Regions from separate parts of the Lysinibacillus sp. OF-1 genome, predicted to be linked through region 1. Evidence: riboswitches for the same ligand, from Rfam matches in the RefSeq annotation. Region 1 holds a riboswitch; the other holds the start of a gene.
The links. A riboswitch is a leader RNA that binds a small molecule or an ion and turns the genes downstream of it on or off. The one in region 1 is predicted to bind S-adenosylmethionine.

Region 1 (16,670 bases):
ATGAATCATTAAAGCGACATCTACTTCCTTTAAATAGCCATGTGCTACAAAGCTTCCCTTTGCACTGCCGTTTGGACCACCCTCTTCAGCAGGTGTTCCTAAGACGACGACACTTCCACCGGTTTCATCTAATGTTTTAGAAAGAGCAATTCCGGCTGCGACACTCGTTGTTCCGATAATATTATGACCACAGGCATGCCCTAAACCTGGAAGAGCGTCATATTCAGCAAGAAAGGCAATTGTTGAACCAGGTTTTCCACTGTCTTTCACTGCATAAAAGGAGGTTTCATGTCCAGCAACGGCTGTGTCTACTTTAAATCCTGCATTCGTCAAGATTTCTACATGCTTTTGACTTGCGAAAAACTCCTGATTCCCTATTTCTGGATTGGCATGGATTGCCTGGCTAGTTTCAATATACAATGCTTGATTTGTTTCAATGGATTCCTGGATTAGTTCAATTCCCGATAAAGTTTTGCTCATATTTATCTCCCCCTATAGTCCTTTGCTTTGTTTTATTAACTCATCTTTTGATAAATCAACAACAATAGATCCTCCATTTGTTTCTGCCTCGACTGCCTTCATTACGTCTTCCTCATGATACAGCTCGACAATTCTCTGATATGTTTTATTATCTTGATCATCTGCTCGTGCAGCAAAAATGTTCACATAAGGTAAGGCGTTTGGATCGTTGGCATCTTCAAGATAAATGGGGTCCTTTACGGGATCAAACCCAGCTTGTCCAGCAACTCCATTATTAATAACGGATGCAACTACATCTGGTAATACACGTGGTGTTTGTTGAGCTACAATCGGTAAAATGTCTAAATCTTTCGGGTTGTCGACGATTTTACTTGGGTCACCGAAGAGACCAAAATCATCTGCCAATTTAATTAAGCCAGCTGATTCTAATAATCTTAATGCACGAGCCTGGTTGGAAGGGTCATCAGGGATAGCAATTTTGTCACCTTTTTTAATTTCGTTAACATCCTTCACTTTCTCTGAATATATTCCCATTGGAGCAATAACAGTAGCACCAATTGGAACTAAATCGACATTATTTTCTTTAGTAAATTGTGTTAGAAACGCGATATGCTGAAAGGAATTAATATCAATTTCTTTATTTGCTAATGCCTGATTCGGCAATGTATAGTCAGAGAACTCAACAAGCTCAATTTCAATCCCTTCCTTTTTAGCTTTCTCTTTTAAAATCGGCCATACTTCACCATCTGTTCCAGTTACACCAATCTTTACCTTTTCTTCTTTTTTAGCATTATCTGTAGCTGAATCAGACCCACAGGCAGCCAATGCTAATACGGCTGTTAAAACTAATAAAATACTAAACCACTTTTTCATTATTAATCTCCTCTTTCGTTGTTTTATTCAAATGAAAAATGTCCTTCTTACCGTCGCATAATTTTTCTTGATAGCTTATTCCCAATCCACTGCGCAATTTGTACAAGAATAATAAGAATAATAACGGTCACAAGCATGACACTTCCATCAAAGCGTTGATAACCATATGTCATAGCAATATGACCTAAACCGCCTCCGCCAACTGTACCAGCCATTGCAGAGAAATCTATTAAACCGACTGTCACAAACGTTAAGCCTAAAATTAACGGTCCAAGTGCCTCTGGAATTAATACAGTAAAAATAATTTGTAGAGGACTTGCTCCCATTGCCTTTGCGGCTTCAATTACCCCAGGGTCAATGCTAACTAAGTTATTCTCTACTACTCTCGCAATACCAAATGATGAGGCAATCGTCATCGGAAAGATTGCTGCCCACGTACCAATCGTTGTTCCAACAACCATTCTTGTTAATGGGCTAATGGCCACTAGAAAAATAATAAATGGAACTGGGCGAATAATATTAATTAAAAAATTTAACAATTGAAACACGAATTTGTTCTCTAAAATATTTCCTTTTCGTGTCACATATAGTAGTAAACCTATTGTTATACCAAGAATAGAACCGAAGATAAGGGTTATAATAACCATTAAAATCGTTTCACCCGTAGATTCAAAAATACGGGGCCAAAAAGTCGTCCAATCAACCTTCATTGAATTTTACCTCCTCAACAGTTACAATGTCTTGTAATTCAGTAAGAACACTAGGTATTTTATCGCTATGTCCCTCAAATGAGACGAGCAAGTTCCCATAGAACTTCTCCTGAATTTCTCGGACAGAGCCATAGACGATATTAACGTCCACATCAAATTTTCTTGTTACGCGAGAAAGGATAGGATCGCTAGCAATATCACCTTTAAAAATAACACGGTATAAATTTTTGCCGCCTTTTTTTCTCCATTCCTCTAATAGAGATGCAGATGGTCGATCTTGCTGAACCGATTGAATAAACCGTTGAGTCGTTAAATGCTGTGGATTTGTAAAAATATCAAAAACTGAATTAGATTCAATTACTGCTCCATTTTCCATGACTGCTACTCTGTCACATATTTGTTGGATGACATTCATCTCATGTGTGATTAGCAAAATAGTGATTCCTAAATCCTTGTTTACTTTTTTGAGAAGGCGGAGAATTTCCCCAGTTGTATCTGGATCGAGCGCTGAGGTTGCTTCATCACAAATTAATATATCAGGGGAGGTAGCAAGCGCCCTCGCAATGCCAACCCGCTGTTTTTGGCCTCCAGATAATTGCTCAGGGTAATCGTTCGCTTTTTCTGTAAGACCAACAAAACTAAGAAGTTCTGCAACTCTTTCATTAATTTCTTTTTTAGGCACTCCCGCCAGCTTAAGTGGATAGGCTACATTTCCAGCTACCGTTCTTGAGGAGAATAAGTTGAAATTTTGAAAAATCATGCCGATTCTTCTTCTCAGCTTTCTTACCTCTTTTGGTGTGAGCGAATTAATATCAACACCTTGTACTTGAACAGTGCCATGGGTTGGACTTTCTAATAGATTCACAAGTCGCAATAATGTGCTCTTTCCTGCACCACTAAATCCAATAATTCCAAAAATCTCTCCCTGCTGAATTGAAAGAGATACATCTTTCACTGCATTCACTTCACGATCACCAAATTTAAAGGTTTTCGCTACATTCTGAAATTCAATCATTTACTTGCTCAACTCCCTATTTAAAAATAAAGAACAAAAAGGACCTTCCTTTTGTTCTTATCGATTAAGAAAAAAGGAAGGTCCCCACTATTGAAGAAACTACTTCCTTCTCATCTTTCAAATGTAAGTACATTTGCAGGAATTGGCACGGTATTATGTTAATAACCCGCTGCCGAGACTTCATTGGGCCTGTCCCTCAGTCTCTCTGGATAAGAAGAAATTATCGTATTTAATTGTCTGTTAAGATTTAAACAATACTATAATGCTTGATGAATTATATGTCAACATTTCTTTTAAAAAGTTTTATTAGAAAAATAAATCCATTTACTGTTATAACAGCAGGAGTACATTGGTAGCCGCGTTTTTTCTAGTGAAATAATTTATGCTTATGTTACTGAGGATGTCAATGAGCAGGCAGCCATAAAAAGGTTCAATTTGAAAATTGCCTACTTCCAAATTGAACCTTTCCGTTATTCTAAAACGCCCTTTTCTCGTAAACTAGCAATTTGTTCATCATTATAGCCAAGTGCAGTTAATACTTCTTCATTATGCTCTCCAAGCTTGGCACCGACATACTTGTACTCAGGCTCAGTGCCATCAAATTTAAAGGCAGAAGCAATTTGCTGTTGCATGGTGCCATCGCTTTTTGGAATATCGACGATCATGCCGCGAGCCTTCAACTGTGGATGCTCACATGCTTCTGGAAAAGTGAGTACAGGCTCTACACAACCTTCAAAATCCTCGTTAAATACCTCAAGCCATTCCTCATATGTCTTTGATAGAAAGGCATCATGAACAGCCTCTTTAAAGCGTATTTGCGTATAGTAAGAATCATTAAAGGTATTATCAATCAACTCAGGAATGTCGAGTGCTTCACAGAGCAGTTTACGAAATTGAGGTTCTAAGCTACCGACAGAGAAGAAGCGTCCATCTTTTGTTTTGTAAAAATCATAGTAACTGCCTCCGTTTAAAATTTCTTGCTCTGGCTGTGGTACACGACCACCCCCAATAAACGCAGCACCATACATAGCATTCAGCGAAAAGACAGCATCTGTCATACTAATATCTATGAATTGTCCTTCGCCTGTTTTTTCACGATGAAGGGCAGCAGCCAGTACCCCAATTGCGGCATGCATTGTCCCTCCAGCTATATCAGCTAGTTGAACCCCCATGGAGACAGGCTTTTTATCCTTATGGCGTGAATAATCGAGTAAGCCTGCTAAAGATAAATAGTTATTATCGTGTCCAGGTCGATTGCTATAAGGTCCAGTTTGTCCGTAACCAGTAATCGCACAATAGATAACCTTTGGATTTATTTCCTTTAGAGCTTCATAGCCAATGCCAAGGCGTTGCATGACACCAGGCCGAAAACCTTCGATAATAACGTCATACTCTTGCACCAGTGATTTTACAATGTCTATAGCCTCTGGTGATTTAAGATTTAATGTAATTGATTTTTTAGATCGATTTAAATGTTGATGAATGTAAGCCTCATGATCTTCATCATAGGGAGGCATAATTCGTGTTAAATCAACGCGCTTTGAAGATTCAACATGGATGACATCTGCTCCTAAATCAGCAAAAATCATTGTCGCCATTGGCCCTGGTAGTAATGCAGAAAAATCGAGAATTTTTAACCCTTGTAAAATGCCCAAATCTTCCAACCCCTTTTTGTGTAGGCTACACGACCATCCCATTGATGGAAGCGTAGCGCTTTTCTCATAATCCCCATTGTGTGAAAAGCGTAACGTTCGATTCTGTATTAATACAGTTTATTTTATTTTAAGTAGTATTATAACAGAATAGACCTTAACTTGCCTATGCTATTTTTCATTATAAAATAAACATTTCAACTTTCATATGTCAGAATAACAATAAAAGTAAAAAAATTTAGAATTTAGATTTTTTATCAAATTTCAGACAATAGTTGTCAGTTGTTAGAATATTTAATTTAAGAAAATAAATTGTAGAATTTTGTTTACTAGCTAGCTATATGATACGACCCTTTTTATTGATACAATCCTAGTGGTGTATTGGATTCTTCTTACGCAATTTGGAAATGATACTATTACCCCATTTATTAATAAAGTATCTCTCAAAAAATACATATAAAATTAACGTAAATAGGAGAGAAGAAATGAAATCACATCAATTAAAACTAAAGCATTTAATTATGGGAGTTGCGATGGCAGCATTCTTTTTCACGAGCCTTGGTAGTGTTTGGGGCGGATACAGAATGAATATTGACTCGATAAAGGAAAATACACTAGAAACGAATAGGGTTTATGCTCAAAAATTGGCATCTACTGCGGATTCTTATCTACATGAATCTTTCCAAATATTAGGTTATAGTGCAACTCAGATACAAGCAAAGATGGACGATGCGCAAGCATTGAATCAGGAAACAGAACGTTTGAGATTGCAAAATCAAATGTTTAATTCTGTAGTAATAACAAATGCAGAAGGATTGGTTTTATCCGTCTCTCCACCATCTATTGAAATAAAGGGAGAAATTTTAACATCAATCGGTGCTAAAGAGGCGTTATCCAAAAGGACACCACTTATCTCTAAACCATATGAGGCGATGACAGGACGTCTCATCATTTTTATTTCTCATCCTATTTTTTCCGACTCCAATGAGTATTTAGGAATGATAGCAGGGACTATTTATTTAAAGGAACCAAATGCCTTTAAAACTTTACTGGGAGAGCATTATAGTAAGGACGGCTCTTACGTATATGTAGTTGATTCAGATGGACGTGTTATCTATCATCAAGACCCAAGTCGGATTAATGATGTGGTAACGAAAAATAAAGTCGTTCAATCGGTGATATCAGGAAAGAGTGGTGCTCAACTTGTTGAGAACACAGAAAGAGTGAAAATGCTTGCTGGCTATAGTACAGTCCCATCAACAGGATGGGGCGTTGTCGCCCAGAAACCTTTAGACGTAGCACTAGCCCCTTCCTTTGATCGTGTGCAGGAAGTCATTATTAAATCTGTACCCCTTATGATTCTATCTATTATCATTGTACTTTGGGCGGCAGCACGCATTGCCAACCCTTTGCAGCAACTAGCAAATTTAACGGAGGAAAGTTTAGATAAGAAAAATGTAGAAGGTTTAAAATCTGTAAGTGGATGGTACTTTGAAGCTTATTCTTTGAAGAATGCCTTGGTTCGGAGTTTATCATTTTTACATGGACAGGTCTCGTTTTTCAAGGATCAATCTACTGTTGATCCACTGACGGGAGTTACGAATCGACGTACAATGGATTCGATGCTTGCCGAATGGTTAACGAACAATGTACCACATGCAATTATTTTACTAGATTTAGATCACTTTAAAAGTGTGAACGACACATATGGTCATGCAGTAGGCGATAAAGTTTTGCAATTTTTAGCCAGTCATATGGAAGCTGTGGCTCGTGAAGGAGATGTATGCTGTCGATATGGTGGCGAGGAATTTGTCATACTGCTACCAAATACGGCAGCAGAAGAGGCAGCACAAGTGGCTGAACAACTACGAGAAATTTTGGCAACAACAGAAAGTCCATGTGGCAGACCCATAACATTATCTGCAGGAATAGCTGCCTATCCAGCAATGGCAGATTCAACAGAGGAACTAATTAAAGCAGCTGACGATGCACTATACCTTGCGAAACAAGAGGGACGCAATCAAGTAAAGGTTGCGGAAATATAAATGCAGTAAAAAATGAAACAAAGGGGCTTACAATTTTGAATTTCGGGGTAATTGATTAATGCAAACATCATTTGGGCAAGCTACTTGTAAGTCATCCGCCATATGACTTCCTAAACCATGTTCAAATGATATGTAACTCGGGTCACATCTCTTGATCGACTTGACAAGACGTAAGGTTATCCCCCTTTCCCTTATGACACCCCAAGGACGACTAGATGTATGCCTATATATCGTGAAAAGCCAAGCGAGCACCGATGCTCCTTGGCTTTTTTGTTGTGTGGATGAAGGGAATTTATTTTGTTATTAGTGAGGGTCAAACGTGGCCACAATGGTTTGAAGAGGAGAGAAGTGGTGATATCACATGGAAGAGCTCGTCAAAGTGTAGAGCCCGTTCTAAAAGTGGGAAAAGATGCTCATTAAGAAGGGCTATCATTCCAAAAGAAATAGAAAGGTGAGTCAAAATGGCGAATCACTCAGTTAGCAAACTGAAAAATTAATCACCATTTCAGAAATAGAAAGGTCATTTGATTAATCAAGAAATTTACCTGACTAATTTAGATTTATCTATGAAGGTTCGTTAGCTACGAGCCGATATAAAGAGTATGAGGAAATGATATTTGTACGTATCAAAATACATAAGCGAAAGGAAGAGTGGGATGGATAAATCTAAAATCCAAAAAGTAAATAAAGCCTTGATAGCAACAGTATTTGCTACAAGTGGGATTGCTGTTGTAGTACCTCCACCACAAAAAGCGGCAGCGGCTACTTCTCCCTTTACAGACATCGACCAATACTCAGTTCATTATAACGATATATTAAAATTATATTCTCAGGGTGTGATTAACGGGTTTGCCGATAAAACCTTCCGTCCGGATGTCAATGTAACACGTGGACAAGCAGCAAAAATGATTGCAACGGCATTAAAATTGGATATGAGAAATGTCCAAAATCCTTATTATAAAGATGTACCGAAGGGTAGCGAATTTTATAAATTTGTCGCAGCATTGCAAAACGCGGGCATTATGTCTGGGTATTCTAATGGCACATTTATGCCAAACGAAGTGATGACTCGTGGCGAATTAGCAAAAATATTAGTATTAGCATTCCATTTGGAGGTATCTCCTAGTTACAACAATATTTTTAAAGATGTAGATAGCCAATCAAGCAATGCTATCTATATTCAAACACTTATCGATTTAAATATTACTGAAGGCACAACACCTGTGACATTCTCTCCGTTTGATGCTGTAAATCGCGGACAGTTTGCTTCTTTTGTGGTTCGTTCACAAGAGAAAAAGAACAATGAAACATCTTTCAAAATCATAGATGTAGATGATGATGCCGTTTATATAAATGGTGAAGCCTATGCAGTTCCAGAAAGTCTTTCACATATTTTTAATGACGATAATGCACCTGTCTTAAAGGGTGCTTATATTGAGGGTGATCTTTCTGGTAAGAAGGTTCGATCCATCTCTAAACTAACATTAAATGCAAGCGGAACAAGCTCAAGATTCCTTGATTTTGATGGTGATTATGGTTCATTAGGTGCAACCATTGTAGTTAATGGCAACTATATTGAATTTTCGAATCTGAAGATGACAGGTACTATGTTCGTCAATGAAACAGTTCGACCACCATTGCATTTAGGTGCTACTAACAATCAACCATTATCCATTGGGCGTGTGGCGAGCAATAATATTTCTTTTATCAACTGGTCGAATCCAGATAATACTAAAGGCGATGGTCCATCTAATAACAATTCAACAAACGATCTTCAAAATTGGACGAACCAAAATCCTGATAAAGATAAGCCATTTGTCAACTGGTCAAAAGAAAAACAAGAAATGAAAAATGTTGAAAAGCATCTTGAATTTTATAACAGCACTGTTTCGAGACTAGTAGTATCACAAACAGGGACAAAAATCGAATCCAATATGAAACTACCACGTGTAGACATCATCGGAAGTGTTCGCGAATTTGAAATTCAAGGCTATATTGGAACATTAAATCTGGATACCGAAACAAAGTTAACGATCTATGGAGATGGCAATATTGATTGGATAAACTACAACAGTTATACAGATTTAGAGCTGTATATAGATGGCCGTATCGGTACTCTATATGTTGATAATTCATACGGCAAGGTTGACATCGGGGACTATACGTATATCGACAAAGTCATTTTACCTAAAGATGAATCTCCAAATAATATCTTTGATGATTTCCTAGATGATAAAGACAATATCGGAAATATCACAGATCCAGATGGCAAACCAATCGATAAAGACGAAAACGAGAATCAGAATCCAGATGATAAAACAAAGCCTATTGTAAGTATTACAAATGTCAAAGTGCTCAATGGCAGTGAGATTCAAGCAGATTTCACATCTGATGAGGTAGGTACGTACTACTATATTGTGCGTGAAAAGGGAGCAGAGGCACCTAATAAACGTGAAATGGTAAACCATCTTTCAATTGAAAACGTTGCATACGGAAGTAGTGCGGCAATCAAAGGCACAAACTCAATAAAAGTTTCAAATCTAGGTGAGAAAAAAGAATATGTCATCTACATCATGGTTGTAGACGGCTCGAAAAATGCATCTGATATTGTCTCTCAAGCATTCCAAATGAAAGATGCAACTCCACCAGTAGTTAAATCTCTACAAGTTACGCCTTTACATGGAGGAACACGTGCTGAATTCAAGTTTGCAGCAAGTGAACCTGGAGATTATTACTATTATGTACGTAAGAAAACAACAGCAGCTGACCCGACGACGGCAGATATCGTCGCAAACCCAACAGGTAAAGGGAAAGCAAAAGCTGGAGAACTTGGAATAACAGGAATTTTAACAGAATTAGATGCTGAAACCGAATATCAACTTTATGTTGTCATGAAGGATGATTCAGGCAACTTCTCGGTAGATCCTATACCTAAAGAGGCGGTTAAAGAGTTTAAAACTGGTGAGCTTGATAATATCCCACCATATGTTGTAGGTGGACAACTTGTATTACTAGATGAGATTAAAAATGAATTTTATCTAACCGTGAGTGAGGATTTAGATCCTATTTCTGCTGAAAAAATAGAGAACTATGATCTTTCAGGTACAGGGATAGTCAATCAAGGTGCACAGCAACCGATACATCCTACAAAGGTTGTCTATAATAAAGCTCAGAAAAGATTAATTTTCACCATTCCATCACTAACAGGCTTTGTAAACGGGGATAATCTAGTTGTTACAATATCACCGAATGTTAAAGATTTGGCTGATATCGAATTTGAAAATATCAATAACATTCCAAATAATACTGTTCCGCGAAACACAGCCGAATACATTCATAACGATATTGAATTACCAGTCCTCACAATTATAGGAGAACCAGTAATTAATAATACAAAGGACCAAACACTTCTTGAGTTTAATGCTTCAAAAGCAGGAACGTATCATTATCTAATTATGGAGTCAGATATAACTCTTACACGTGATGACCGCTTACGTTTAATTGAAGCTGTCCAATTAAATGAAACAAAATTTAAGGTTGGAACAGAAGAAATCGATATTGTTGGGAGCGGAGGTAATAAACCTGCTCAACTAGGAAAACAAAAGGTAGTAATCCCATTACCAACAGCAAATTTAAATCCGTTTAAGAGCTACTCTATCTATATGGTATTGCGCGATCGTTCAGGAAATGTTTCAGATATTGAGACTAGACATGTAATCGATGACCAAACACCACCGAAAATTGAAAATACATCGATAAAGATAGCTCAAGGAGATAAGAATGCTACCTTCAAATTTATGTCAGATGAAGATGGTACGTATCACTATATTCTTAGAAAAGCTGGCGATGCAACAGTTCCAGTACCTTCAAGTGCTGAGGAGGTTATTGAAAGAGGAAGAGCTAGCAATATGCGAAAGGGTACTAATGAAATTAATTTTACCTCTTTAGAACCCCATCAAAATTATGAGCTTTATGTTGCGGTAAAAGATAGATATAAAAATGCAACAATGCTTCAAGTAGGTACTGAGTCAAAAGTATATACTTTTGATGAACAGCAAAATAAAACAATTACTTTGACACCAGGCGAAACTGACAAAGGTGTAATGGCATATAAATTCTTCTCAGATGGTACACCACCAAAGGTAGAGGATCCGATCGTTAAACAGCTTGATGGAAAAACATTAGAAGTGACTTTTTCTGAGGCTATTGAATTAAAAGACTCAGATTTCCAATTAGTGAATCCTGAAACAGGCACTGCAATTACTCCTACTTATGCTTCATGGAAGTGGCAGGATAAGGTAGATGAAATTGATGAATGGAAGCCACGTAAAATGATACTAACATTTGCAAATGAAGTTACACAAAGCTTTGATATGACAATCAATGCTACCGCGAAGGATAAAGGCGGATGGGCATTCAGTAAATTAAAAGCAGAATACAAATATCCAACAAAAGTGAATACAATTACTTCAGCAACGTTAGTACCTGATATACAGTACCCAGGTGACTTAACAATAGCTAATATTAAAGATATTATCGAAAGAGCTGATAGCAGTAATTACACAGACATTCCTGGCGGAGGAATAATATCTTATGGTAAGGGACAAATAACAAAACCTTCAGATGCAAGTTCTGAAAAAACATTTACGGCTATTCAAACAAGCACTGATCCAAATTCTACAAACATATTCCAAAAGGATCAAAAAATATATTTATTTACGAAGGATAAATACGGAAATATAGTTTATGCGAAGGAATCTACATCTCCAACAGCTCCAAACTATGTCTTAATCCAACCTAGAACTCAATAGAATATAAATACACTAGCTATCAATTCTAATAGCTAGTGTTTTTTATTTACTTAAACACGTTATTTTAAAAGTGGATGATAATCAATATCATTTATAATACATAGTGGAGGAGGGTGAAAGTCGACATGAATATAGAAGAACATCTACTACTCTGGAATTACGCTTCTATCAAGGTATTAGACGTTCGTCATAGAGTAATGAGGATAGGGGATACATTACAGCCTTATAAATTGCCAACAAGTGTACTTATAGTAATCACGCGTGGAACAGCGCAAGTGCATTTGGATCAAACTAATTATCACGTGATTCAGTTTCAAATGATACATAGCGGTAAAGGGGCAGCTTTAGAAATTAATCAAATAACTAATGAACTAGAGTGCTACCTTATTTTTTATAAAGGTTCTGTTCCTTATCCTGTTGGTCAAAGGATTCTTCAGCTGTTTGAGAAAAGAAATGCATTTCAAATCCAGTTTAGCTTGGTACCGAAATATCCGGTAACTATTTATGAAAAAGTGCAGCTTATGCACGAAAGCTGGCAACAATCATGGTGGCTGGAACGTTTGCAAGTTAAAACATTATTCTATCAAATTATATTAAGTATATATCAAGAGTTATGTAGCCAAGAGAGCTATGTAAAAGAAACAGATTTAGTAAGTCAAATAAAGAGGTATGTGGATGAGCATTATGCAGATTCGATAAGGCTAGAGTCTCTTGCAGAGCATTTAAATTACAGTGTATCACATATATCGGCAGTATTTAAAAGAGAGACCAACTATAGCTTTATCGAATATGTCATGCATACAAGAATGAAAAAGGCTGTAGCTCTATTAAAATCAACAAACGTGTCTTTAAAGGATATTGCGACAAGTGTTGGCTATACAGATGTTCATTATTTTAATCGTATTTTTAAAAGACATCTAGGAATATCACCAGGGAAATATAGAAAACGAGTAATGGAACAAGGCATACTAGAAGATACTCCACAAATCATCATGGAATCCTCTATTGAAGGGGAAATGTTTCAACGATATATTGTTAATGATAATCATTATCAATATAAAAAAGGAGAAAATATTCCAATGTCTCAGAAACATAAAACAAACTTTGCAGCGATAGTATTGCTTTGTCTAACACTACTATTGGGTGCTTGTTCGAATGGCACAAACCCACAGTCCAAGACACAAGGACAGACTACCGAAGTAACACAAGAAACCATCGTTTATAAGGCGGCGAATAGAGAAGTGGAGATTCCCAAAAATCCGAAACGTATTGTAGTTGTAGCAGACAGTTATGCGGGTTATTTATTGGCATTGGGCATTAAACCTATTGGTATGTCTGATTTTGCGTTAAGTAATCCTTATTTTGAAGGTAAAATAGATGGCATTGAAAGTATTGGTGACAATAAATCGGTTGAAAAAATCTTGGAATTGAAACCAGATTTAATTATTGCTTTTGATGGCATGGAAGGCTTTGAAAACTTTGAAAAGATTGCGCCAACTGTTGGCATTAAGTATGGCGTCATGAGTTACCGTGAACAATTAGTAGAGTTTGGTAAGATGCTTAATAGAGAAAAAGAAGCCGCTCAATGGATAAGTAATTGGGATGAAAAAATTGCCGACAACAAGTCAACTATCCAAGAGGTTGTTGGAGATCAGACCGTTTCTCTAATGGGTGGTACTGACAAAGAGGTTTACATATATGGTGATCATTATTCTAGAGGTGGAGAAATTATTTATGGGGAGTTCCAGCTAAATGCGCCAGCCCTGGTTCAAAAAGAAGCACTTGAGTCGAAAGAATGGGGAGTTGCATTTTCCATTGAACGTTTGCTGGATTATGCAGGAGATTTTATTTTTGTAGAAGATACAGCACTTGCATTTCTAAAGGAAAGTATTTTATGGAATGAGCTACCTGCGGTGAAAAATAACAAGGTCACTATATTAGATAGCGATGCTTCCTACTTTAATGATCCCGTTTCATTAGAGAAGCAGCTTGATATTGTAGTAGAAGCCTTTAACAAAATGCATAAAAATGAATAACATGAATATTTTCGGAAGCCAAACTACCATCAATGTAGTTTGGCTTTCATTTGAGAATCATTTTCAATTATAATGATAGTAGTAAAAAAGATAGGTAGGAGGAATTATGTGCATTATGAATGTTGATGACCATATATACCTGTGGGATCATGCTGCTATCAAAGTGCTGGATGTTCGGCATCAGATTATGAGGATGGGAGAAACATTACAGTCTTATAGAATGCCAGCTAATGGCTTTATTTTTGTTTCTCGAGGAAGGGCGCAAGTTCAGCTCAATCAAATCGAGTATATTATTCAGCAGTTTCAAGTCATACATGGTAGCAAAGGGACTATTTTAGATATTTTTCTAACGGAGGATGAGTTGGCGTATTATTTGATTTTTTATAAAGCGACCATGCCTAATCCTATGCGCCCGGAAGTATTACGCCTAATGGATAAAAGTAATCCATTTCAACTGCAATATAGCTATATACCCAGTTACCCGATTACTATTTTTCACAAAGTTAAATTGATGGAGCAGGAGTGGAGGAAGTCTGGTGGAATAGATCGCTTTCATGTGAAATCATTATTTTATCAATTTGTTCATAATCTGCTACAGCAACTACATAGCCAAGGTATAGATATGATGAAGCCAGACCTTGTAGGACAGGTAATGAAATATTTACAAGAGCATTATGCACAGGCTTTGACACTAGAATCTATTGCAGCCAATTTGAATTATAGCGTTCCTTATTTAGCGTCCATTTTTAAAAAGAAAACGGGTTATAGTGTAATTTACTATTTGATTCAGATTCGCCTTGATATAGCGGCAAATTTATTAGTAGAAACGGATGCCACATTGAAGGAAATTGCCGAATATGTGGGCTATAAGGACCCTTATTATTTGAGCCGTCTTTTTAAAAAGCATAGGGGTGTTACGCCATTACGCTTTAGAAAACAAGAAAGAAAAAATGCTATACATCGTCCTCAAAATAGCATTGAATCGTCCATTGTTTGGAGACCAATATGGCGATATATTGATAGTGATAATCATTATCAATATAAGCGAGAGGAAGTTATACATATGCATAGAGGTTCAAGAGCTTCATTCACAGCAATGGCACTACTTTGTATTACGTTACTATTATCAGCATGTACGGGAGGTACTGTTAATCTAAACAATGAAACTACTGGACAAAATCAGACTGTAGTAGAAAGTCAGTCAGCAAGCTCTTCTGAGACAAGGGTTTACAAAGACCTTCAAGGGACAGAAGTAGACATTCCTACAAATCCAGAACGAATTGTCCTTCAGGGTAATGCAATTGGTGATTTAATAGCATTAGGTATAGAGCCTGTTGGGGTAGATCGTCGTTTCATCGAGAGCGGTGTTTTAGAAGATAACGGGAAAATTAGTTCAACAGATATAGGCTTTCCAACAAATTTAGAGAAGGTACTGACGTTAAAGCCCGATTTGATTATGCTGTCATATATTATGGATAATGAGGTCGAAGAAGCTTCTAAAATTGCACCAACCGTTGTTTTCGATGGTATGCAGCCATTAAAGGATCGATTCCCAGTCGTTGCTGATATTGTTGGTAAAAAGGAAGAGGGAGAGCAGCTACTGAGGAAATATAATGAAGATGCCGATGCAATGTGGGAACAGCTTCGCGCAAATGGTAAGGTGACTGAAGGAGAAACGGCTGTCGTATTCCAATTTTTTTGGAATAAAAAAATGTTCGTGATGAAAACAGGCGGGGTAGCAGGCTTGCTGTATCAAGACAAAGGATATACTATGGACGAAAAGGTACAGGCATTACAGCCAAATAGTGGGCCATATATTGAAATTACTAAAGAAACACTGCATGAGACACTTGTGGGTGATCAATTATTTGTATTAATTTCTGGAGATAAAGAGGCACAAAAGGCATTTGATGAATTAACACAAGAGCCATTATGGAACTCCTTACCTGCCGTGAAGAATAAAGTTCACTTTATTGAGGATAAATGGAATTATGATGATATGACAACAAGTAACATGCTGTTAGAGGAATTTCCAAATATACTGAAAAAATAAGTAAACTAGAAAGGCTCGGGGAAATCCTTAGCCTTTTTTTGTGTTTGCTAAATAAAGGCAGACGTTATCAAATCATCCAGCAGAGGCAATCGATAGTAAAGAGGACTATCAAAACTGTTAGAGAAATAGCTGGCTTTTCTAAAGAATTAAATACGATAAACTATAAAAGTCAAGCAATTATAGTTATCTATATTTGCTTGACTTGTTGTTGAAAAAAGGTAATGTCAACGGCATAATAAGCAATTTGGTAAGGCGAGGGGTTGATTTCCGTTCTGCCAGCGTCCTTTCCAGGGGGCGTCCGATGAGCCGCTTCACTCACTGCGTTCGCTCCAGGGTCTCCTTTGTGACGCTAAATCCCCTAGGAGTGACGCTGGCTCCACTCCAATCAACCATTCTGCAAAAGTGTCTTTTCCTGAACAAAATAGCCATTAAAAGTGATGTGTGACAACACCCCTCCATAAAAGAGTAATGAATACCTTCCCTTTTTTGCTAAAAAGTTAACATTTTTATTTTATGGATTGGAGTGGAAGGCTACTTGACTCCCGTGGGATAGCGAGACAGGCGAGCCCCTGCACGGAGCGGTAGCGGAGGAAGCGGCTCGGCGCTCGCCCACAGGAAAGCAAGTAGCCTGCAACGGAAATCCTTTTTCACCTTTCACATAAATTCTATGGATGGTTTTGTTTTTCAACACTAAGTCAAGCAATTATAGTTATCTATATTTGCTTGACTTTTAATGATAACTATTATCAATTATAATGACTCTATAATGATTGTTTCAATTATATTAAGGTGGATGCAAAATGTATAGATTAATGGACACAGCAATAATTGAATGGAAAGAAAAGGTTAATACATATTCACTTCATACAAAATTTCCAACCTTATTAGCTTGCGACGTTGCTACCAAAATTTCCTTAGATGGAAAATGGTTATGTTTAGATAAAAATGAAATGATATATCTTAGTGCGGGAAAAATAGCAAAGTTAGAAAAAGCA
Region 2 (16,670 bases), 190 kb from region 1:
ATTGATGTAAACTGGCTTGTTTTTTGGCCTGCTATTATTTTATTAACGTTAGCTGGCGCCCTGCTTGCAAGTGGTATTGAACGGAAAATAAAAGGTATTTTATTTTTAGCAAGTTTAGGCGTAGCTGTGTATGTATTATCGGCTCCTCTATGGAATGCTAATGAAAAATTTGAATCCTCAGAAATGAAGGAAGAAGTTGAAATAAAACCATTCGATGAGACACAAACACCTGCAAGTGTACCACCGAAATTTGCTCGCAATAAAATGAAAAAAGCTTTCGGGCAAGTGCCAAACACTAGTTACTATGAGTTAGGACGCTTACAAATCCAAAAAGTGAAGGGTGATTATGTTTATATCGCACCTGTTGAATTTTCAGGATTCTTTAAATGGATGAATGGGGATACAACACCTGGTTACTTTATTATGAGTGCCACAGATTCTGCAGATAATCCTAAATTCGTTAAAGAGGAAATGAAATATGTTCCTTCTGCATATTTAAATGCTAATTTAGAACGTCATATGCGTTTACAACATCCATTCCTTATTTTTTATGGAGACGTTCAGCTTGAAGTAGATGATGAAGGTAAGCCTTATTACATTCGTTCATATGGTGAATTTATTACCGCGCGTAATGGCTTTGATGTGAAAGGGATTGTTTTAGTTGATGCACTAACAGGGAAATCGGAAACGGTTGAACTGGACAAAATACCTGAATTTATTGATGGTGCAGTTTCACCAGAGACAGTAAGTTTACAAAACAGTTATTTTGGTAATTATGTTCACGGTTTTTGGAACAGTATGTTTGGTAAAAAGGATGTAAAGATCCCTTCCGATGAAGGAACAGAATCGAATGTAAGTCCAATTTTCGATGAGAAGGGTGATATGTATTACTTTACTGATTTTACAAGCCCTAAAGAAGGTGTAGATTCAATGTTAGGCTATTCCTTAACGAATGCTCGTACAGGGGATGCCACATACTATACAGGAAATTTAGATTCAAGTTATATGGATTCACAGGGTAATTTACAAATTATCGAGAAGAAATTTATTGAGAAAAAATGGACTGGTGAAATGCCAGTGTTATATAACTTTTATGGTGAAGCAAGCTGGCTGACAGCGGTGCTAGATTCCAACGGCTTTTTACAAAACTACTTCATCGTGTCTGCTGCCAATCCTGAAATATCTGTTTATGCTACTACTCCTAAAGAGGCACTAAAGCTATATAAAACGGCCTTAAGTCGTGGAGGAAATACAGTAGATGGTAGCTCAAATGCGGAAGAGAAACAAGTGAGCGGGAAGGTAATGCGTGTTTACAAAGAACGTCTAGGTGATTTTACAATGGTATCTTTCTTATTAAATAATGGTGAAAATTATTTAATTAGTGCCGAAACAGAGCCTTTAGCAATATATTTACAAGAAGGTGATGAGGTCATTCTCACATATGGCGATACAGGTGAACAATTCTTGCCAGTTCGATCCCTCATGATTAAGGGATTACAATAAAAGAACAAAAGACGATCTTCGATATATCAAGATCGTCTTTTATTATGTGGATTTGTCCTCTTGAATAAAAGTTAGCATTTTTTCTTTATGGTTCATAAAGAGTGTTTTTGCGTGGTCATTTAATGTAAAGATTTCATGTAAATAGCCTTGCAGTAATCTATTTTCGTACGCAAAAGAATGTGTGGATTCGCGTTCTAAAATATAGGATAAAAAAAGAGTATGTAAAACAGCTACTTCTAAATTTTGTGTATTGGTAATAAATTTTAAGTTGAGAATAGAGGTATGGGAAACGAACTGATTAACATAATCAATAGCCTGTTTATACAGTGTCAAATCAACATTAGGCTCTAATCGTTTTCTTAGCTGTGTACATGCATTATTTAATTCCTCTATTTTTAAAAATAAACCTCTTACACTTCTTTTATGTTGTTGTTCTAAAGTACGAGCAAGATGTTTATTGATATTGGACATTATTCATTTAACTCCTTTCATCCATTAGGGATCATTTATTAATATGAATGGAATAGCTGGAAAAGGGAAGAGGCTTTTCGTTTAATTTATTGGTGAACTTACTATCTATATCGAGACAAAATCACTAGCCTTAATATCGATGAGTAATAAAATTATGAAAAAAATGGGGTTCTAATCATACGATAGTAACCCCATTTATATTTGGTTATTTCCAGTTAAATCCTTTTGTAGCTAAAAACTCTTTGATATGAGGACGTCGTTGTTCGACTAAAAAATCAGCCATTTGTTTAGTCCAATTATCAATTTTTCTGTTTGATGAACGATTATTGTAATACATTTCCATTGTCTCATTATAAGCTGGTAAAAGCTCTTCATATTTTTCAACATTGTATTCATTTTCATGTAGTATGGCAGATACAGGTAAACGTGGTTTTACTTCATTGCGACGAGCTGGGACACCGATTGTCAGACCGAATAATGGGAAAACGTGATCAGGTAAATTAAACAATTCACTTATTTCAGAAGGTTTATTTCGTACTCCTCCAATATAGCAAATTCCATACCCCATTGACTCTGCTGCAATAACAAAATTCTGTGCAAACAATGAAACATCTGCGACACCAACAAGGACATTTTCAGCTGAATCAGCCACAATGTCTACTCCCTCTAATTTTCCTGCCATTTGAAGACGCTTGAAATCGACGCAGAAGACAAATGCACCACCTGAAGTTTCATATTGACGTGGGTTACCAGAGAGTAAACCTAATTTTTCTTTTTTATCTGCATCTGTTACCCATATAACACTATAGGCCTGCACAAAATGGGATGTTGCAGCCATTTGTGCTGTTGCGATCAAATCTTCGATGATTTCCTTTGAAATTGGTTGTCCATCATAAATACGTACCGATGAATGATTGCGTAATAATTCTTTAACCATTTAAAAACTCTCTCCTTTATGCGTGCTTTATATCAAGAGCATAGCACGCTTTGTCGCCAAAATCGAATGAAAAAAAGATAGATAGTTATATTTAAATAGTTTACAAATGTAGAAATTATCTCGTAAAGTAAAATATTTCATTTAATATAGATTAAATATTCTAAATAGTTTAAAATTATTGAAGCGACTGTTTATTTGGTTGTGCTACCAAAAAATACAATTTCTTTATTCAACGGATGTTAGTGTTTATCTGATGCAACATTATTTGGATAAAGATATAGCTTCTGACGAATGTCACACATTTAATGGAACCAAATATGCAAGTTGAACAAAAATATAGTGGGATGGGGGAATAAGGAATGGAAGAAAAGTTAGCGAAAAAGCTTCGCCATGAACAATTGCGGAGCAAGATTGTAACAGCAGAAGAAGCAGCATCTTGGATTAAAGATGGTATGGTATTAGGGATGAGTGGATTCACACGTGCTGGCGATGTAAAAGTCGTACCTCTTGCACTTGTAGAGAAAGCTAAAAAAGAGAAATTTCAAGTAGATGTCTTTACAGGTGCATCACTTGGTCCTGAAGTAGACCAATATTTAGCAGAAGCAGGTGTCATTCGTAAACGAGGCCCTTTCCAAGCAGATGCTGGTATTCGTAATAAAATCAATAGCGGTGATATCACATTTGTAGATGCCCATCTTTCTCATAATGCTGAACTTGTTCGCCAAGGTATTATAGGTCCTATTGATTTCGCGATTATTGAAGCTGCTGCCATTACAGAAGACGGCTTATTAATTCCTACAACTTCAGTTGGTAACTCTCCGATTTTTGTACAAGAAGCAGACCAAATCATCATTGAATTAAATGTAGCACAGCTTGATGCATTAGAGGGAGTGCATGATATTTTCGTACCTGCGCCACAAGGTAAGCGTGATCCAATTCCTTTGCAAAATGTGTCTGATCGTCTTGGTATAATTGGGATTCCGCTAGATTTAGATAAAGTAAAGGGCATCGTTATTTCAGATATATTAGATGCGCCATCAACAATTGTTCCTGCTGATGGGGAGACAGATGTAATGGCGAATCATTTATTAAATTTCCTACGTGAAGAGATTAAAGTAGGTCGCTTAACAACGAGCTTGCGACCAATTCAATCAGGAGTAGGCTCGGTAGCAAACGCCGTATTGTTAGGCTTTAAAGATTCTGAGTTCGAGAACTTAGAAGTTTATTCAGAAGTTCTACAGGATGCAGTATTTGAATTAATCGATGCAGGGAAAGTAAATTTCGCTTCCGCTACTTCTATTACCCTTTCAGAGCAAGTAGGAAACCGTGTTTATGGGAACTTTGAAAAGTATGCTGATAAATTAGTATTACGTCCACAAGAAATTTCCAATCAACCAGAAATTATTCGTCGACTCGGACTTATTTCAGTGAATACAGCATTGGAAGTTGATATATACGGCAATGTTAATTCAACACATGTTTCTGGTACAAAGATGATGAATGGCATTGGAGGGTCTGGTGACTTTGCACGTAATGCACGTCTAGGGATTTTTGTGACGAAATCGTATGCTAAAGGTGGCAACATTTCAAGTATTGTCCCTATGGTTTCACATGTGGACCATACTGAGCATGATGTGGATGTCATCGTAACTGAGCAGGGTGTAGCTGATTTACGTGGGCTTGCCCCGAAAGAGCGAGCGGCGCTTATCATTGATAATTGTGCACACCCCGATTATCGTGAGCAACTATGGCAGTATTATAATGATGCCAATGAGGCGACTGGTGGACATCATACGCCACACGATCTAGAAAAAGCACTGTCATGGCATGTTCATTATGCAAAAAGTGGGACAATGAAGGACCCTGCGTTTACGAAACAATAAAATACCATCATTAAAGCCTTGAAGGACAATTGTGCTTCAAGGCTTTTTGTTGTGAGCATATTAGAGTTTTATAATAATCCAATCCATTTCCAATAAGTAGCTGAGAACAGAAGAATTAGAAGGAAGCCGATAATCGTTAATGGAATACCAGATTTCAAGAAATCCTTTGTTGTAAATGCTCCTGTCCCATAGGCAAGCATATTTTGTGGTGCGCTAATTGGTAATAGGAAGCCAAAACTTATGACGAATTGTTGCACGATGACAAAGCCAACTTGATCAACATTCGTTGTTAATGTAGAGGCTAGTACGATGAATACAGGTATCAGTGCAGAGGCTAAGCTTGTTGCACTTGCAAAGCCTAAATGAATTAAAATATTAAATAATGTTACGAGTGCGATGGTTGCTAGTATTGGCATCGTATCTAGCCCAAGTGAACCAAATACTTTATCGGATAACCATGATGCACCTTCCGTCTTAAGTAAAATGGTTCCTAGCATAATACCTACGGCAAAGACGATAATTGTCCCCCACGGGATATGAGGTTCAACTTCCTTCCATGAATAAACACCGATTTTAGGCATTAATAAAATAGCGATGGCAATAATTGTGACTGTAGTTGTGTCAAAGGGATGCAATTTCCCTTCAGTTGCCCAGAAAAATAGCAAAACGATTGATGTTATGATTAAGCGAATTTCAGGAGCCTTCAATGGGCCAAGCTCTGAAAGCTGTTTTTTGATGACCTCTTTACCACCTTCGATATTGCTAGTCTCAGGCTTAATTAAAGCGATCATAATGAAAAATAGAGCTACAGACATAATGATTGAGAAGGGGGCAGCATAGAGCAACCAAGCACCCCAGGAGATATCCACATTAAATTGTTCCTGAATAAAGTTTAAAGCGACCATATTTTGAGCTGCTGCTGTCTTGATACCGATATTCCAAATGGAAACGGCTTGTACCGAAGTAATAACAAGTAAAGCGGCGAGTCGACTATCGCGTGGTAAACCAAATGCTGCGACCATCCCTAGCAATATTGGTACGACTGCGCCTGCACGTGCTGTGGCAGAAGGAACAAAAAAAGCGAGGGCTATAGAAACTAAAATGGCGCCGAATACGATAGCTTTTGTTTTTGTTCCTACAAGTGAAAGGATCCAGAGAGCAAGCCGTTTATGTAAGTTGGTAATTTGCATGGCTGCTGCTAAAAAAAGAGCTGCTGCTACTAATGCGACAGCGGAATTACTAAATCCACTTAAGGATAATTTTAAAGCGCCAGCAGTTCCTAATTCTGTAGCAGGATCGTCCATTGATGGAGCGAGCCCTAGTAGAACAGTTACAAGTGCAATGATCATGGCTGAGCTAACGGGATAGGACACGGCCTCTGTTACCCATAGGATGACTGCGAATGCTAAGATGGCTAAAGCTCGTTGTCCAGCAATCGGTAAGTCACCGTTATTAGGTAAAAAAGTAATGATGATTAGTAAAGCAAAGGCCAAGCCAATCCATAGTGGCTTTAAATTCCGTTTCGTAGCTGTTTGATTGGGTGAAGACATATTTTCTCATCCTTTCTACGATAAATATGACGATTATTATCCATAACATCGGTTAGTAAAATGTTTTATTAAGATAAGAACTTGTCTATTTTATTGTAAAAAAATAAGTATGCAGAATAGCTGCTTTTTACAGCGATATAAGTAGATAAAGAGAAAATATACGGTCATAAAAAATACAAAAATATCCATTGTAATATTATTTCTTTTTCTTAAATGCAGACGTTACTTTAGGCTCTGTACCCTTCGCTAATCGTTGGATATTTTCGATGTGCAGGATAATAGCTATGCCAAAAAGAAGGACAGCAATTATAGTTGGGCCAATTCCAGGAATCCATAAATATGTTGCCGTACAAAAGACGAGATAAAACTCTAGAACACCGACAATTAAATAGTTAGTTGCAAAGGATAAAATGACAAATAAAATAAGTGCAAATAAACCAATCTTCCAATCTACAGCAAGTAGAATTCCAATAATAGAGGCAGTTCCTTTCCCACCATTGAAGCCCATATAAAATGGGAAATTATGACCCAAAATAACCCCTGCAGCAATAATGTAGGTCAGGAGCCATATTTCTCCTTCGGTTAAATGCGGAGCATCTGCTAAATAAAAGTGTGCACCGATAATAGCTACAACGCCTTTGCCAATATCGATTAGGGCTACTAAAACGCCATATTTCCAGCCGAGGGAAAGTGTAGCATTAGAGGCACCTGCATTGCCATGGCCAGCTTTTTTTAAATCAACCCCCGATAAAAATTGTGCCACTTTAGAGCCGTGAATACAGCCAATTAAATATCCAACTAAGAGAAAAATGATCACGGCTTTTACCATAAAAATACTCCTTTCAAATTTTTTTCTAAATTAGTGTATGCGTTCATATTACGTATAAGAGCTGACAGAAGTTTCGGAAAAAATAAAATTTACATATTGACAGAAAAAAACTCTATGTTTATACTGTGTTACAACGATGGAAATTGAATCTCATACTCTTATCAAGAGCGGCGGAGGGATAGGCCCTATGATGCCCAGCAACCAGTAAGTGATGAACTTACTAAGGTGCTAATTCCTACAGATTCTTACTTGGATCTGGCAGATAAGGGGAGGAAAACTTGCAACCGCAACCCTCTTCTTAACAGGAGAGGGTTTTGTTTTCTACACATAAATCCTCCTCATCTCCGGTACCATCGTAAAAAAATAATTGGAGGTACACAATGACAAATTTTAAACCAGAAACATTGCTGTTACATGGTGGTCAAGAGCCAGACCCAGTGACGGGCTCTAGAACAGTTCCTGTCTATCGCTCAACTGCTTTCGTATTTAAGGACACTGCTCATGCGCAACGTCTTTTTGCCTTAGAGGAAGCGGGGAACATTTACACACGGATTACAAATCCGACAGTGGATGTTTTTGAAAAGCGTGTGGCCTTATTGGAAGGTGGAACAGCAGCAGTAGCACTTTCATCTGGTGCAGCAGCTATCGCATTTTCCATTTTAAATCTAGCTGGAGCAGGCGATGAAATAGTAGCAGGTAGTTCTTTATATGGTGGTACGTATAATTTATTGGCTAACACATTACCGAAGTATGGCATTAAAACAATTTTTGTAGATGAAACAAACCCAGAGAATTTTAAGGCTGCGATTACCGATAAAACGAAAGCTGTCTTCGCTGAAATTTATGGTAATCCAAGTTTAAAAGTTTTAGATATTGAAGCAGTAGCTAAGATTGCACATGATAACAGTTTACCATTAATTATCGATAGTACATTTGCTTCTCCTTATGGTTCCACACCAATTGAATACGGTGCAGATATTGTTGTTCACTCCGCAACTAAATGGATAGGTGGTCATGGTACAACTTTAGGTGGGGTTGTTGTAGACGCTGGTAAGTTTGATTGGACTAGTGGACGATTCCCTGGATTTACGGAACCAGATGCTTCTTACCATGGATTACGTTACGGAATTGATACAGCTTCTGCTGCTTTTGCTACGAAGCTACGCGTACAGTTGTTACGTGACTTCGGTCCAACATTAAGTGCTGACGCAGCGTTTAATTTACTACAAGGTTTAGAAACGCTTCATTTGCGTATCCCTAAACACAATGAAAATGCGTTGGCAGTTGCTGAATATTTACGAAACCACCCATCTGTGGAGTATGTAAACTATAATGGCCTAGAAGATTTTGCGACACATGATTTGGCGAAAAAATACTTGAAAAATGGCTTCGGTTCTGTGCTTACATTTGGCATTAAAGGTGGACGTGAGGCTGGTCGAAAGCTAATTGATAGCGTGAAGCTGTTTTCACATGTAGCAAATGTAGGGGATGCCAAATCGCTCATTATTCACCCAGCATCTACTACACATCAGCAATTATCAACAGATGAATTAATTCAAGCTGGCGTAACCGAGTCGCTCATTCGCTTATCCATCGGTTTAGAGGCAGTAGAGGATATTATTGCTGATTTAGAACAAGCCATTACGCTTGCCACAACAACTGAACAAACTGTAGAAGCTTAAGTTTTAGAACGCAAGGGAGGATGTTGTAGAGTTTACGTATTTTCTCATTCGAATTGCCTCATTTGGCATTGCGTCAAACGTTGCTACATCAACCAAGTATAAAATCCATCAATTATCAGAACTTTTTTAAAAATAATACCAAGTATTTTTATGTGTATTATTGACTTAATTAATTCCGTGTTATATACTAGGGAATAAGTTAAGAATACGAAAATTCTTGTTATAAGGTAAATGTTTTCAAAAGTGCTCCCCCCACTTTTGAATATATAGAAGAAGAGTGGTCGCATAGCCAGTGACTGCTCTTCCAAAAAAACTGATGATAAAGGAGTGTTTAAAATGGGTAATATCTATAGTGCACAAAACATTGCATCCTATCTAATTTATGAGCTGAATGAAGGTCATGTCTTTGTCAACAATCAATCCATTCAACACTTACTTACATCAGTCGATAAAAAATGGAAGCAAGTCTTTGGTCATACAGCATTTCAAGAGTATGTTGTGGCTGAAGAGGAGGGCTATACTGTAAAGGAAGTTTTTGAGGCATATGAACATTACGGTGTGAGCCATATTGCACTTCCTGCAACAGAGCTTTACTTAAAATACGGTACATTTCAATTAGTGGAACGTACGTATGCAATACCAAATTTTACAGAAGAAGAAATTAGTCTTGTTCAACAAGCTTTAACACATTATCGTTATCAATTGCTTTCAAAAGCAAGTTGAAAACCCCCATATATTAAAGCTCATTCTCTGCTGCTACAGGGAATGAGTTTTTTCTTTAGAGGTCATTAAAATAGTAACAAGATGATGGGTGTCCAAGCATACATATATAATAGAAGAAAGACATTCATATATTTAAATGGAAATAGTCAATTTTTGTTCAAATCTTATAGATCAACTAAAAAAACGTATAATAAAGGGAATGAAACCGATTTCTTTTGCACATCTAGAGAAAACAAATGTCCTTCCTAGAAAGATTTTTCTTGTGCTAAGTATGTATTTGCGTTACAATTTTCTTTAAGATAAATTTAGAATTATTTGAATTTGTATGTGTTCCAACACATACTAAAATAGCGAAACTCGTACAAAGAAGAGTAATTGGCTAAAGCTTGCGGTGGGTGTCCAATTATCATGACACAACCCCATGGAGAAATTAGCTTTGATGAAACTGCGGAATGTAAGTTGGAGGGAATAACAGAAATGGCAACTATAAAGGCAGCGATTTTAGGATTTGGAACGGTGGGTCAAGGGATCTATCATATTTTAAATGAAAAGCGAGAAGAGCTAAAAAATAAATTAGGTATTGAATTAGAGGTAGCAAAGATTTTAGTGACAGATGCTAGTCGTGAACGTGTACCAGGTACAGCGCATTTAATGACGACGAGTATGGATGATGTCTTAGCAGAGCCAGGTATGCAGGTTGTGTTTGAAGCGATTGTAAATGAAGAGCCTGCATACAGTTATTTAAAAAGAGCAGTTGAGCATAAATGTCACGTTGTTACAGCCAACAAAGTGATGTTTGCTAAACGAGGCTTAGAGTTGCAGGATCTGGCAAAAGCAAATGGTGTTTTTGTAGGCTATGAGGCAACTACTGCAGGTGGCGTACCTGTTATTAAAACAATGAAAAATATTTTACTTGTTAATGATGTGAGCCGTATTCAAGGAGTCCTGAATGGTACATGTAATTATATTTTAACAAAAATGCGTGCACAAGGCTGGTCATTCGAAACAGCTTTAAAAGAGGCGCAAAGTTTAGGTTATGCCGAGGCGGATCCATATAATGATATTTCTGGTCAGGATGCCTTTAAAAAATTAATGATTTTAAGTGCTTTAGCTTTCGGAGAGCAACCAGATTGGGCTGATGTAGAAGTAATTGGTATCGATAGCATTTCGGCTGAACAAGTCCGTGAAGCGTGTGAAAACGGTCTGCGTTACCGCCATGTCGCTGAAGTGGAAAAAAGGGCTGACGGTAAAATTATCGCTAAAGTTGGTCCTCAACTGGTTGATAAAGAACATCCACTTTATCCCGTTGATGATGTGTTCAACGCGGTAGCGTTAGAGACTAACTATATTGGGACATTAACATTAGTTGGCCCTGGGGCAGGAATGTACCCAACTGCGAGTGTCATGGTAGAGGACTATGCTGAAATCATTGGGAAAAGAGCAGGATTTGTTGTGACAATCTAATAAACTTATTTTTTAAAATTACCCGCCACTCAACAATGTTCGATTGTATGAATGGTGGGTTTTTTTAATCTTCATCTTTCACATCTATATCTTCTGGAATAGGGGTAGAACGCCAAATTTCGATTTCCTCTTTAATACGTTCCAATTGTTTAAAATACGTGCTAAATTGGCCGCTATTGATTAGGGTTTGTTCTCCATCGTAAACAGAACGGATACGCCCCTCATAAACTAGACGCATAATTTGATCCTCAGGCATACCAAGATCAACAGCTGTCTCTGCAATTGTTTTGTACATACGATTCGCTCCTTTTACTGTATATATTATAACTTCCATTGTTGAGAAAGCATACTAGGCTAATTGAAAGAAAAAGTAAAAATGATAATTGTTTGATTTTGGATAAATATGTATTATTAGTATTAATGAAGTAATAAAGCGAGGATGAATTGATAAATGTTAAATCCGTTGTTGGTATTACTAGCAGCCATTCTATGGGGAATGACAGGAACAGCTCAAACATTTTTAAATCAAGGGGTATCTCCAATAGCAGTGGCCACTATTCGTTCTGCAATTGGTGGCGGTCTATTATTAGCCATTACCATTTCATTACGGAAAATTAACTTTCGAAAATGGTCATGGAAATGGACGATTTTAGCTGCAGCCAGTATTGCTCTTTTCCAGGGTCTTTTCTTTTCATCTATCCGTCTAACAGGAGTAGCCATTGGAACAGTTGCGACAATTGGTAGTGCACCAGTATTTTCTGGTGTTTTAGAATGGCTTATTTGGAAAACTCGTCCGACAGCGGTATGGGGACTTGCTACACTGATGGCGATTATCGGATGTCTTTTATTATTTATGAATAATGGAGACGAGTCTGTTCATATAGGTGGATTTGCACTAGCACTTTGTGCAGGTGTGTCCTTTGCATTTTATACAAACATTAGTAAAAAATTAATGGCACAGGAAGAGGCATTGCCAGCAGTCGCCATGACATTCTCTATTTGTACGTTATTTTTACTGCCGTTTTCTTTTGAAAATGGATTTGCTTGGTTAGGGAATACACATAACTTATGGACAATGCTATTCATGGGAATTATGTGTACAAGCGTGGCGTATTTATTGTTTTTAAATGGTCTGCAAAAAATTAGTTCATCCTCAGCTGTAACACTGTCATTAGCAGAGCCATTAACTGCTGCCATTCTTGGGGTGTTTTTCATTGGAGAACAATTAAGTATCGTGTCCTGGCTTGGTCTAGCAATGCTACTAGGTGGCATTGTTGTTTTAACCATAGGTGGAAGGAAAAAACGAAAACCTTAAGAAATTCTTCATTTTTATAATAGCTGGTTTTTAAGATTTGAAAGGTACACTGATATTTGAGAGCGAGGTGTATATCATGACGAAATTAACAGTTCTTGTTACAGATGACGATCAAGATATTCGTGATGGTATTGAAATTTATTTAAAAAATGAAGGCTATCATGTCATTAAAGCAGCAGACGGCCAAGATGCATTAGAAAAGCTAGAGAACAATGAAGTACATTTAATTATTTTAGATATCATGATGCCAAACATGGATGGCATTACAGCAACCTTTAAAATTAGGGAGGAGCGCAATATTCCAATTATTATGCTGAGTGCAAAGGCAGAGGATGGCGATAAAATACATGGGCTATCCGTTGGAGCTGATGATTATGTGACGAAGCCATTTCATCCATTAGAACTATTGGCACGAGTGAAATCGCAGTTGCGACGTTATGTGCAACTAGGGACGTATAGTGAAGGAGCGACAAAAGTGGAAATTGACGGACTTGTTCTTGATGAAGATGCAAAAGAGGTCATACTAGAAGGAGAACCTGTTCGACTAACTCCAATAGAATATAAAATCACGGAATTATTAATGAAAAATGTAGGGCGTGTTTTTTCGATACGTGAAATTTATGAACGTGTTTGGAATGAGGAGGCGTACAATGCTGAAAATATTGTAGCTGTTCACATTCGGAAGATACGTGAAAAAATTGAAGCAGATCCGAAAAATCCGCGCTATCTAAAGGTGGTATGGGGCGTTGGCTATAAAATGGAAAAATAAACTAGAGAAGTATATGACGATTGCAGGATTTATAGCAGGTGTTGTTGGGCTCATTTATTTTGGTGTTTATGCCTATCAAATCGTCGATTCTCGCTCCTCAGAGGTTTTGCAATTTTTGGAAAGAATTTTTTAGAGGAGTGTAAGAGGTATGATAAAAAAATGGAAATCCTCTCTAGTGTTAATGTGTTTCATTTGGACAATTTTTGGTATTTTTACTTTTTGGCATGTAGGTTATCAGTATATTGGTAAATCCTATTTCCAATCGGAAAATTTCCAGCATGAAATCGATAATTTCACAGCAGAACTAGGACCGTTAGTGTTAAATGTACCGAATGCCGCAGATTTTAAAGATGAAATAGAAATTACGCAATCAGAAATAGAAGATCATCGTAATTACTATGGTACATTGGGACAGCAAATCGATAATATTAAACAGCAATACGGACAGCGAATTCAAGAAGCAGTGGATGCCAATGCTGCAGAATTACAAATAAAGCTAGAGACTGAACGCGATAATAAGATTAAAGATATTACGGCAAACTTTGAAAATGATGAGCATGTGCGAAAGAAGATTCGTGCTGAAAAAGAAGCATTAATTGATAAATATATTAAGTCAGTACAAGCCGAAGCGAAAAGCTTTGGAAAAAACTATGACTACTGGTCCTATGAGTTGACGAATATTGAAACAGGTAAAATATACCGTGCAGGTGATGTTTCAGAAAGCAGTGCCTATAAAATAAAATATTCTGAGCGAAACCCATTATATGCAGGAAATATTAGTAATAATTTAAGGGATATTTTTTACAGTACAGAAGCATATGTGGATGTAGATAATTTTTATGAAACAGCTGAATATATGGGTGTCTTAACCATCTCGAAAAAAGCAGTTCAATCATTAGGCGTTATGCAGGATTATAATCGTTTTCACCGTAATCAATATACCTTTTTCTTTGTGTGGCTGACTAGTATAGTAACGGCAATCTTTGCATGGAGAGGTCGTAAGGTTGTACTACAAACTGTCACGAATATGAAGGAAAAAGAGATTTTAACTAAGGTAAAGTTTGACTTTCAGGTTATTCTAGTATTGATCACAGGATTTATGTATCTTTTTACTTCCCAAATTGTTTTTGAATCTATTGAATACACTTACGATTACAATTATCAATATAATTATGTACGGTCTATACTAGATTCTGCCTTTAAAATAGCTGTGTTATTCGTTATAGGCAGTGCTTTCTTTGTACAATTAATTTGGCTGTATACAAGAGTGGATACTTTGAAAAAGCTAGAAGAAAATATGAAATCAAGTTATTTATGGTCACTTGGCGATTCGATGACTGATTTATTTATCAATCGTTCTATTGCATTGCATTCATTGGTCATGTTAGCTGCAGCCTTCTTTGGGGGAGGTAGCCTTGTCGCTTCTATGTTAAGAGGAGGCGGTTTTCCAGTTCTTGTTCTTGCTATGTGTATGTTCGTAGGAATTCCTGCTCTGGTTGTTTTCCTATCAAGAATGGGTTATTTAAATCGCATTATGAAGGATACGAAGAATATGGCTGAAGGACGTTTAAACCGAGATGTGAAGGTAAAAGGCAAATCACCGCTTGCAGGTCATGCTGAAAATCTTAACCATTTACGAGAAGGTGTTCGTACGTCCATGCATGAGCAGGCGAAAAGTGAACGTTTGAAAACAGAGCTTATTACAAATGTGAGTCATGATTTACGTACGCCATTAACCTCTATTATTACGTATACGGATTTACTGAAAAAGCCCACTATTACAGACGAAGAACGTCAACAATACATTCAAATTCTCGATAAAAAATCTGAGCGTTTAAAAGTATTGATTGAAGACCTTTTTGAAGTGTCAAAAATGGCAAGTGGCAATATTGAACTCCATCGCAGTCGAGTAGATTTGACGCAGCTTATTCAGCAAGCGGTAGGGGAGCATAAAGAGGATTTGACACAGTCAAGCTTAGATTTACGTATGACGATGCCACACGATCCCATCTATGCATATGTGGACGGTCAAAAATGGTGGAGACTCATCGATAATTTAATTGTGAATGTCTTGAAATATGCGTTAGAAGGAACACGTGTATACGTGACGTTGAAACGTACGGCAGATGGTGATGCTGAATTTACAGTGAAAAATGTTGCGAAATATGAAATCAGTGAGGATGCCGAGGAATTATTTGAACGCTTTAAACGTGCAGATGCTTCAAGACATACAGAGGGCTCAGGACTTGGATTAGCGATTGCACAATCTATTGTCGACTTACATGGGGCAAGAATGAGTATTGATGTAGATGGCGATCTATTTAAAGTAATTGTTCGAATTCCAGCAGTATAATGGAAAGATGGCGGCAGAAATTTGCCGCCATCTTTTTATAAGCCTAAATTTTTGGCGATAATGACTTTCATCACTTCGTTGGTACCAGCATAGATGGACATAACAGGTATATCTCTATACCTTCTAGCAATTTTATATTCCTCCATATAGCCATAGCCACCATGCAATTGCATACATTGCGTGGCAAGCTCACGTGCATTTTCTGTGATCCAGTATTTTGCCATAGATACTTTTGTCACAACCTCTTTCCCAGCAATATGCTCTTCAATCAAGGATTCTAAAAATGATTTTCCAAGCTCAATTTTAGTAGCCATTTCAGCAATTTTAAATTTTGTATTTTGGAAGTCGCCAATTGTTTTACCAAAGGCTTGACGTGATTTTACATAGTCTAATGTCAAGGTAAGCATATCCTCTGCGGCTGTTTGTGCAGCAATCGCTACTGCTAATCGCTCTTGCTGTAGCTTTTCCATCATATAGTGAAAACCTTTGCCTTCTTCTCCAAGTAGGTTTTGCACAGGCACTCGGCAATCTTCAAAATAGAGTTCTGCCGTATCTTGGGCATGCATCCCAACCTTTTCGAGCTGTCTTCCTTTTGTAAAGCCAGGTGTACCTTCTTCAATGACAAGTAGACTGATGCCGCGATGCTTTTTCTCCACCTGTGGATTTGTTTTCACTGCAACAATGGCTAAGTTTGTATGAATGCCATTAGTGATAAAGGTTTTTTGTCCATTGACAATGTAAAAGTCACCATCGCGGATCGCGGTTGTTTGTATATTTGCCAAGTCTGAACCTGTACCAGGCTCAGTCATCGCAATCGCAGTGATATAGTCGCCTGAAATACATTTAGGCAGCCAGCGAGATTTTTGTTCATGTGTACCATAAGCCTCGATATAAGGTACGGCAATATCATTATGCAGTCCAATCCCAATAAGACTTGAACCTATACGTTCTAGCTCCTCTTGAATAATAACACCGAAGCTGAAATCCAGACCAAGCCCGCCATACTGCTCCTCGACCTGTGGGCAAAGGTAGCCCATCTCACCGAGCTTGCGCCAAAAGGAAAGTGGAATTAGATGGTCTTTTTCCCATTGAATATAATGTGGCTCAGCTTCTTCAGCTAAAAACTTACGGAAGGTTTTACGAAATAACTCATGCTCTATTGTTTCAAATTTATAACGTGTCATTCGAAAT

Region 2: it holds a riboswitch for S-adenosylmethionine, as region 1 does, so the genes downstream of both, NV349_RS01975 (O-acetylhomoserine aminocarboxypropyltransferase/cysteine synthase family protein) here and NV349_RS01015 (methionine ABC transporter ATP-binding protein) in region 1, are expected to answer to the same signal.

What each region holds. Positions count from the first base shown of each region.
Region 1 is NZ_CP102798.1:202,362-219,031, forward strand. Features, by position in the region: gene NV349_RS01000 (M20 family metallopeptidase) at 1-480, opposite strand, end outside; gene NV349_RS01005 (MetQ/NlpA family ABC transporter substrate-binding protein) at 493-1,353, opposite strand; gene NV349_RS01010 (methionine ABC transporter permease) at 1,401-2,063, opposite strand; gene NV349_RS01015 (methionine ABC transporter ATP-binding protein) at 2,053-3,078, opposite strand; SAM riboswitch class I at 3,186-3,294, opposite strand; gene NV349_RS01020 (CaiB/BaiF CoA transferase family protein) at 3,549-4,733, opposite strand; gene NV349_RS01025 (sensor domain-containing diguanylate cyclase) at 5,216-6,775, shown strand; gene NV349_RS01030 (S-layer homology domain-containing protein) at 7,432-11,586, shown strand; gene NV349_RS01035 (AraC family transcriptional regulator) at 11,712-13,622, shown strand; gene NV349_RS01040 (AraC family transcriptional regulator) at 13,738-15,675, shown strand; gene NV349_RS01045 (helix-turn-helix domain-containing protein) at 16,476-16,670, shown strand, end outside.
Region 2 is NZ_CP102798.1:396,120-412,789, forward strand. Features, by position in the region: gene NV349_RS01945 (hypothetical protein) at 1-1,503, shown strand, start outside; gene NV349_RS01950 (hypothetical protein) at 1,546-1,974, opposite strand; gene chrR (class II chromate reductase ChrR) at 2,180-2,911, opposite strand; gene NV349_RS01960 (succinyl-CoA:acetate CoA-transferase ScpC) at 3,271-4,794, shown strand; gene NV349_RS01965 (DASS family sodium-coupled anion symporter) at 4,863-6,344, opposite strand; gene NV349_RS01970 (glycerol-3-phosphate acyltransferase) at 6,541-7,173, opposite strand; SAM riboswitch class I at 7,329-7,442, shown strand; gene NV349_RS01975 (O-acetylhomoserine aminocarboxypropyltransferase/cysteine synthase family protein) at 7,554-8,855, shown strand; gene NV349_RS01980 (hypothetical protein) at 9,192-9,578, shown strand; gene NV349_RS01985 (homoserine dehydrogenase) at 10,056-11,042, shown strand; gene NV349_RS01990 (MerR family transcriptional regulator) at 11,107-11,337, opposite strand; gene NV349_RS01995 (DMT family transporter) at 11,494-12,357, shown strand; gene NV349_RS02000 (response regulator transcription factor) at 12,434-13,126, shown strand; gene NV349_RS02005 (hypothetical protein) at 13,104-13,259, shown strand; gene NV349_RS02010 (sensor histidine kinase) at 13,275-15,479, shown strand; gene NV349_RS02015 (acyl-CoA dehydrogenase family protein) at 15,515-16,663, opposite strand.